DNA from 2 places in the Geobacillus sp. CAMR5420 genome. Region 1 is predicted to be linked to the other one. Evidence: a T-box and tRNA genes for the amino acid it is inferred to sense, from the RefSeq annotation. Region 1 holds a T-box; the other holds one or more tRNA genes.
What was found. A T-box is a leader RNA that pairs with one kind of tRNA and senses whether it is charged. The one in region 1 lies ahead of ileS (isoleucine--tRNA ligase), so its partner is inferred to be a tRNA-Ile.

Region 1 (3,253 bases):
AAACCCAAGCTTCAACAAAGCGCCGACTTCCTCAAGCTTCTGTGTAATCGCCTTGTTGGCGTCTTCGTAAAACATCCCGGCAAATCCCGGCGCTTCCTCGGTCATGTAGCCGCGTTCATCAACCGGACAAAGGACCGGAAGCCCATATTTTTGCCCAACGAGAAAGTCGTCTTCCCCGTGGCCCGGCGCCGTATGGACGCAGCCCGTGCCGGCGTCGGTCGTGACGTGTTCGCCGCACACAACAAGCGAGTCGCGCTCATAAAACGGATGTCTCGCCACGACGTATTCAAGCTCTTTTCCTTTGACCGTTTTGACGACCGACCATGCGTCCCAACCGATTTCTTTCGCCACCGATTCCGCCAAGGCGGCGGCGACGACATACCGTTTTCCGCTGACATCGACAACATGGTAATCCAAATCCGGATGAACCGCGATCGCCAAGTTCGCCGGAATCGTCCACGGCGTCGTCGTCCAAATGACGATTCGCTCATCGCCCTCAAGCACGCCTTTGCCGTTTTTCACCGGGAAGGCGACATAAATCGACGGCGAGCGCTTGTCTTTATATTCGATTTCCGCTTCGGCGAGCGCCGATTCGCTTGACGGCGACCAATAGACCGGCTTCAACCCTTTGTAGATGAGCCCTTTTTTCGCCATTTCGCCAAACACTTTAATTTGCTGGGCTTCGTACTCCGGTTTGAGCGTAATGTATGGGTTGTCCCAGTCGCCGCGCACACCGAGCCGCTTGAATTGCCGGCGCTGGTTGTCGATTTGTTCATACGCATATTGCTCGCACAACTTGCGGAACTCGGCGACGCTCATCGATTTGCGGTCAACTCCTTGCTTGGCAAGGGCCGTTTCGATCGGCAAGCCGTGCGTATCCCAGCCCGGCACGTATGGGGCGCAATAGCCGCTCATGGATTTGTAGCGGACGATGATATCTTTTAAAATTTTGTTCAGCGCATGACCCATATGAATGTCGCCGTTGGCATACGGCGGGCCGTCATGCAGAACAAACAGCGGCCGTCCTTTCGTCCGCTCCTGCACTTTCCGGTAAATGTCCATTTCCTCCCATTTTTTTTGCATTTCCGGCTCCCGCTTCGGCAAGTTGCCGCGCATCGGGAAGTCGGTCTTCGGCATGAGCAGCGTTTCTTTGTAATCCATCCTTGCTCCTCCTTCGAACGATAGATTCCAAATAAAAAACCGTTCTCCCCCCGGCAAGGGACGAGAACGGTCTCGCGGTACCACCCTTCTTGGCCATGCAAACGACGCACAGCCCTCTTTTCATTCGTAACGGGAATGACGCGCCATGGCCTACTTGATGTTCGGCATGGAACTCCAGGGTGATGTTCACTCTTGCGCCGATGCCAGGCTTCCACCATCCCCGGCTCGCTGCGACCGGTCGTACAAGAGCTACTGTCCCTTTCATCGTCGATGGCTATTTCGCTATTCATCCTGAAAAAAGCCAACCGCCTCCCACGGCGGCTGATGCGGCGATTTTTGCCAATTATTATAACCGAAACGTCTTCGGTTCGTCAAGGCTGTGACAGCGGTTCTCTCGCCCCTTCTTCCAAATCCGGCGCCTCATACTCCATCAACTCGTCCCAATCGCGGCTGTTGATCATATCGAGCTGGGCCTCGACAAGCATGCGGAAACGGGCGCGGAACACTTTCGACTGCCGCTTCAGCTCCTCGATCTCGAGGGCGATTTTCCGCGATTTCGCTAATGCATCGCTGATGATGCGCTCGGCGTTTTTTTCCGCCTCTTTAATGATCAGCTTCGCCTCTTTTTGCGCATTCCGCTTCACTTCTTCCGCTGCTTCCTGTGCAACAAGAATCGACTTATTGAGCGTCTCTTCAATGTTCGCAAAGTAGTTCAGCTTTTCCGTCAGTTCGGCCACTTTTTCTTCCAGCTGCTTTTTTTCACGGATGAGCATTTCATAGTCTTTAATGACTTGATCGAGAAACTCGTTCACTTCGTCTTCATCGTACCCACGAAACCCGCGGCTGAATTCCTTGTTGTGAATATCCAATGGCGTCAACGGCACAACGGCCACCTCCGTCTCCATCATTCCTTTTCTTCACTTTCATTCGACATGGTTTGCCGATTTCCTGCCGTCATTTGCTTATTTTTGTCGGCCAATCTGAACGAGCCAGCGCTCTTTTTTCGTCGGCCCTTCCACCGAAAACAGCTTGCAGCGGCCAAAACCGCGCGCCGACAGGACATCGCCCGGTCCGCAGAGGAAATCCGGCTTGTCCACCACCTTCCAGTTGACTTTGACAAGCCCGCTTTCAACAAGCGCACGCGCTTTCTCGCGCGCAAGGCGAAACACCTGAGCGAGCACAGCATCGAGCCTTAGAGAAGACACCGTGACCGTTCCTTCCTCCCACGTTTCGGCAAGCGGCATGGCTGCCGACAACGGAAGCGGCTCAAGCGCAACCGGAGCTTTGCCGATCGTTTCGACATGCAAGCGGACGTAGTCGGCGACTTCAGCAGCAACAAAAAACTGAATTTCCCCATCCCGAATGAGAATATCGCCAAACTTGCCGCGCCGCAAGCCAAGCGACATCAGCGCCCCCAACACGTCGCGATGTTCAAGGGAAACGAATTTCGCCGGATAGCGGACGGCAAACAGTACAATGCCATAATCCTCTTCCTCAGGGTCGATATACGGCGGAGCGAGAAACACCCGCTTCCGCTCGACAAACGGGGCGCCGCCGAAAAAGAACGCGCGCACATCTTCCGCACCGCCGGCGATGCTTTGCACGATTTGCTGCTCGCGCGGATCGAGAAAATCGGTCAGCTTCGGAGCGTACTGACGGCTCACCATCTCCTTCCACTCGAGCACTTGATCAATGAACGGATGTTCCTCTTTGCGAAAATGCTGATACAGCTCCACTCGACGTCACCTTGCTTTCATGGAAGAAAGGAACCCACAACGGATTCCTCTCTGCGAGTTTCGCCCTTCCGCCTTTTTGCCTGCCGGGCGGAGAGCGGCGGCGCCGTGCGCGCAAAACGAAGTTAAAACTGCGACTGAAGAATGTCGAACAGGGCGTGAAGCCCTCTCGTCGCGAATTCAAGAACGATAAACGCGACGATTGGGGAGACGTCAATGATGCCAAGCGGCGGAATGACCCGCCGAAACGGCTCTAAATACGGCTCGCAAATAGCGGCCAACATCTGTCCGAACCGCGTTTCGCGCGCATTGGGAAACCATGACATTAAAATATAAATGATCAGCGCATACGAGTACAC
Region 2 (3,253 bases), on a different contig from region 1:
GGTTCGAGTCCGGCCCTCGGCACTTGTGCGCTCGTAGCTCAATTGGATAGAGCATCTGACTACGGATCAGAAGGTTAGGGGTTCGAATCCTCTCGAGCGCGTTTTATCGGGAAGTAGCTCAGCTTGGTAGAGCACACGGTTCGGGTCCGTGAGGTCGCAGGTTCAAATCCTGTCTTCCCGATTTATCATGGGGCCTTAGCTCAGCTGGGAGAGCGCCTGCTTTGCAAGCAGGAGGTCATCGGTTCGATCCCGATAGGCTCCACCTTTTGACTTCTTAAATTTGGCGGTGTAGCTCAGCTGGCTAGAGCGTACGGTTCATACCCGTGAGGTCGGGGGTTCGATCCCCTCCACCGCCACCATTATCGGACCTTTAGCTCAGCTGGTTAGAGCAGACGGCTCATAACCGTCCGGTCGTAGGTTCGAGTCCTACAAGGTCCACCATTATTATTGTTGCTTTTTTGGAGGAGTACCCAAGTGGTTGAAGGGGTCGGTCTTGAAAACCGAGAGGCGCCGCAAGGCGCGCGGGGGTTCGAATCCCTCCTCCTCCGCCATGCACTTTAAAATCGTGCCGGCTTAGCTCAATTGGTAGAGACGAGCATTCGCATCGTCGAATCTGCTGCGAGTTGTCCCGACGCATCCCACTTCTTTGAATAAGCTTGCAGAGGAAGGGACACCGAGCATTTGACTTCCTCGAATTAGCTGGGAGAGGAAGAGGCACAACCAGGCAGACAACATGAATCACTAGCTAATTTTAAATGTGCCGGCTTAGCTCAATTGGTAGAGCAACTGACTTGTAATCAGTAGGTTGCGGGTTCAAGTCCTGCAGCCGGCACCAGAACGAGGCGACTATGGCGAAGTGGTTAACGCACCAGATTGTGGCTCTGGCATGCGTGGGTTCGATTCCCACTAGTCGCCCTTTTCATTATATTCTATATTTGCGGGTGTAGTTTAGTGGTAAAACCTCAGCCACGAGCATCTGCATCATCGAATCTGCTTCGAGTTGCCCCGACGCATCTGGCTTCTATGAATCAGCTGGTAGAGGAAGGGGCATGGAAGCAGCGTGGCGGATGTTCAACTAAATGATATGCGGGTGTAGTTTAGTGGTAAAACCTCAGCCTTCCAAGCTGATGTCGTGGGTTCGATTCCCATCACCCGCTTTTTATGGGCCTATAGCTCAGCTGGTCAGAGCGCACGCCTGATAAGCGTGAGGTCGGTGGTTCAAGTCCACTTAGGCCCATTATTTTCCATTGAATATTTTTGGGTCATTCGCTATAATAATGGGCGAACAATGCCCCATCGTTCCACAGCAAAATCGGAGCGACGAGCTTCACATCTTCGAATTCGCTGCGAGTTGCCTCGACGCATCTCGCTTCCTTGAATTAGCTGGCAGAGGAAGAGGCAACGAGCACATTTGGAAGATGTGCATAACATATAGTTATTCATCATTCCGCAATAGCTCAGCGGTAGAGCAACCGGCTGTTAACCGGTAGGTCGTAGGTTCGAATCCTACTTGCGGAGCCATTTCTTTGGAGAAGTACCCAAGTGGCTGAAGGGGACGGTTTGCTAAACCGTTAGGTCGCAGTTTTGCGGCGCGCGGGTTCAAATCCCGCCTTCTCCGCCATAATGGCCCGTTGGTCAAGTGGTTAAGACACCGCCCTTTCACGGCGGTAACACGGGTTCGAATCCCGTACGGGTCACTGGTTGCTGGCACCAGAGATTCTGGTGCCCTTTTGTACAATTTCTTTTGTCGATTTTTGCGTTTTTTTCTTGCGATGCGTGTGGAAGTCTGTTATAATATCTCTCGTTAGCTTTAAAATTACGTTATGATTGTTGGGGACAACGCAGTGTTTCGTTTCGTTAAAGAACGAGGCATTGCGTTTTTTTATTTACCACCCTAAACCGAGAAGACCCTCACTTCCACGCGTGAGCGTAGGGAGAGAGTTCAGGTAGGGAGGGAGTCCCCCGTTTCCAACGGCAGGAAAGTGGGGGGAGAAGATCAAATGAACAATTGGGCGTCGGCTTCGCCGCCATGAATTTGCACAAACATCGTTTGGATGGCTTGAAGCTGGCGCTTGGCGGTTTCTTCTGGCGTTGATGGGAGAAAGTAAACGATTTGCAAAGCGTTTTTCGTTTCTCTCGTCACGGCGGTCCGCTCCGAATCGACGATCGGACTGCCAAACGGCCCTCGTTCATCTTTGCTGACGAGTTTGTTGGCAAAGTTGACTGTGCGGCCGTTTAACGCGATGTATTCATCTTGTTCCGTGCCGATCGTGAGCGTCACTGTCCCGTTGATGCGGTCTAGATCATAGATGCCGAGCGGAATTTTATAATAGAGTGAAAAAAAGTTGTTTATGTCCGCCGCTGAATGGATAGGCGGAATGAAGCTTTTTTTCTGGATGCGTCGGTACAGGCTTTCACTTGACGGTCGATAGCGGCTTGGGTCCGTTCCGATTTGTTTGAAAGTACGGCGCCATTCGACCATCTCAGGGATGTCGGCAATCGACTTTTCCTGCAGCTCGATGTAAAGAGATTCTTGAAACAGCTCAAGCCTCCCCCTTAACATTTGCGGTGAATCGCTGACCTCGATATGATGATAGCGGATGACGCCGAATTTACCAGAAGGAAGGCGTTGCTTTAGTTGTTCTGATATCACGCATTTCATCTTGATCACCTCGGATTTCATTTTACCATATATGACGAAAGGAGGGAAAACGATGGATGTTATGGCATTAAAGCAGGAAGTCATTGAGTACAGTCGGTCAATCGGCATTGATAAAATCGGATTTGCGAGCGCTGATCCGTTTGTTGAATTAAAGGAACGGCTGCGCCGCCAGCAGGAGCTCGGCTATCAGTCCGGTTTTGAGGAACCAGATATTGAGAAACGGACGAATCCTTCATTGCTTCTTCCGGAAGCAAAATCGATTATTGCCATTGCTCTTGCCTATCCGTCTAAAATGAAAAATGCGCCGCGGGGGACAAAGACGGAACGGCGCGGCGTTTTTTGCCGCGCTTCATGGGGAAAGGACTACCACGATGTGTTGCGGGAACGTTTGCAGCAGCTCGAGGAGTTTTTGCTGGCCAAAGTGCCCCATGCCCGCGTTCGCTCGATGGTGGATACCGGAGAGCTCGCTGATCGGGCGGTGGCGGAACGAGCAGGGATCGGTTGGAGCGGCAAGAACTGCTCTATTATTACACCGGAGTTTGGATCGTATGTGTATTTGGGAGAAATGATTACGAATATTCCATTTCCCCC

Region 2: it encodes a tRNA-Ile, which carries the amino acid that the T-box ahead of ileS (isoleucine--tRNA ligase) is inferred to sense. The anticodon was not compared.

The regions. Positions count from the first base shown of each region.
Region 1 is NZ_JHUS01000029.1:46,971-50,223, reverse strand. It holds gene ileS (isoleucine--tRNA ligase) at 1-1,161, opposite strand, end outside; T-box leader at 1,215-1,435, opposite strand; gene DI44_RS10750 (DivIVA domain-containing protein) at 1,533-2,045, opposite strand; gene DI44_RS10755 (RNA-binding protein) at 2,124-2,897, opposite strand; gene DI44_RS10760 (YggT family protein) at 3,020-3,253, opposite strand, start outside.
Region 2 is NZ_JHUS01000013.1:2,011-5,263, forward strand. It holds tRNA gene DI44_RS13525 (tRNA-Leu) at 1-22, shown strand, start outside; tRNA gene DI44_RS13520 (tRNA-Arg) at 28-101, shown strand; tRNA gene DI44_RS13515 (tRNA-Pro) at 108-181, shown strand; tRNA gene DI44_RS13510 (tRNA-Ala) at 190-262, shown strand; tRNA gene DI44_RS13505 (tRNA-Met) at 283-359, shown strand; tRNA gene DI44_RS13500 (tRNA-Ile) at 365-441, shown strand; tRNA gene DI44_RS13495 (tRNA-Ser) at 461-551, shown strand; tRNA gene DI44_RS13490 (tRNA-Thr) at 760-835, shown strand; tRNA gene DI44_RS13485 (tRNA-His) at 843-915, shown strand; tRNA gene DI44_RS13480 (tRNA-Gly) at 1,087-1,157, shown strand; tRNA gene DI44_RS13475 (tRNA-Ile) at 1,164-1,237, shown strand; tRNA gene DI44_RS13470 (tRNA-Asn) at 1,447-1,521, shown strand; tRNA gene DI44_RS13465 (tRNA-Ser) at 1,529-1,621, shown strand; tRNA gene DI44_RS13460 (tRNA-Glu) at 1,626-1,697, shown strand; gene DI44_RS13455 (phenylalanine--tRNA ligase beta subunit-related protein) at 1,997-2,662, opposite strand; gene queG (tRNA epoxyqueuosine(34) reductase QueG) at 2,715-3,253, shown strand, end outside.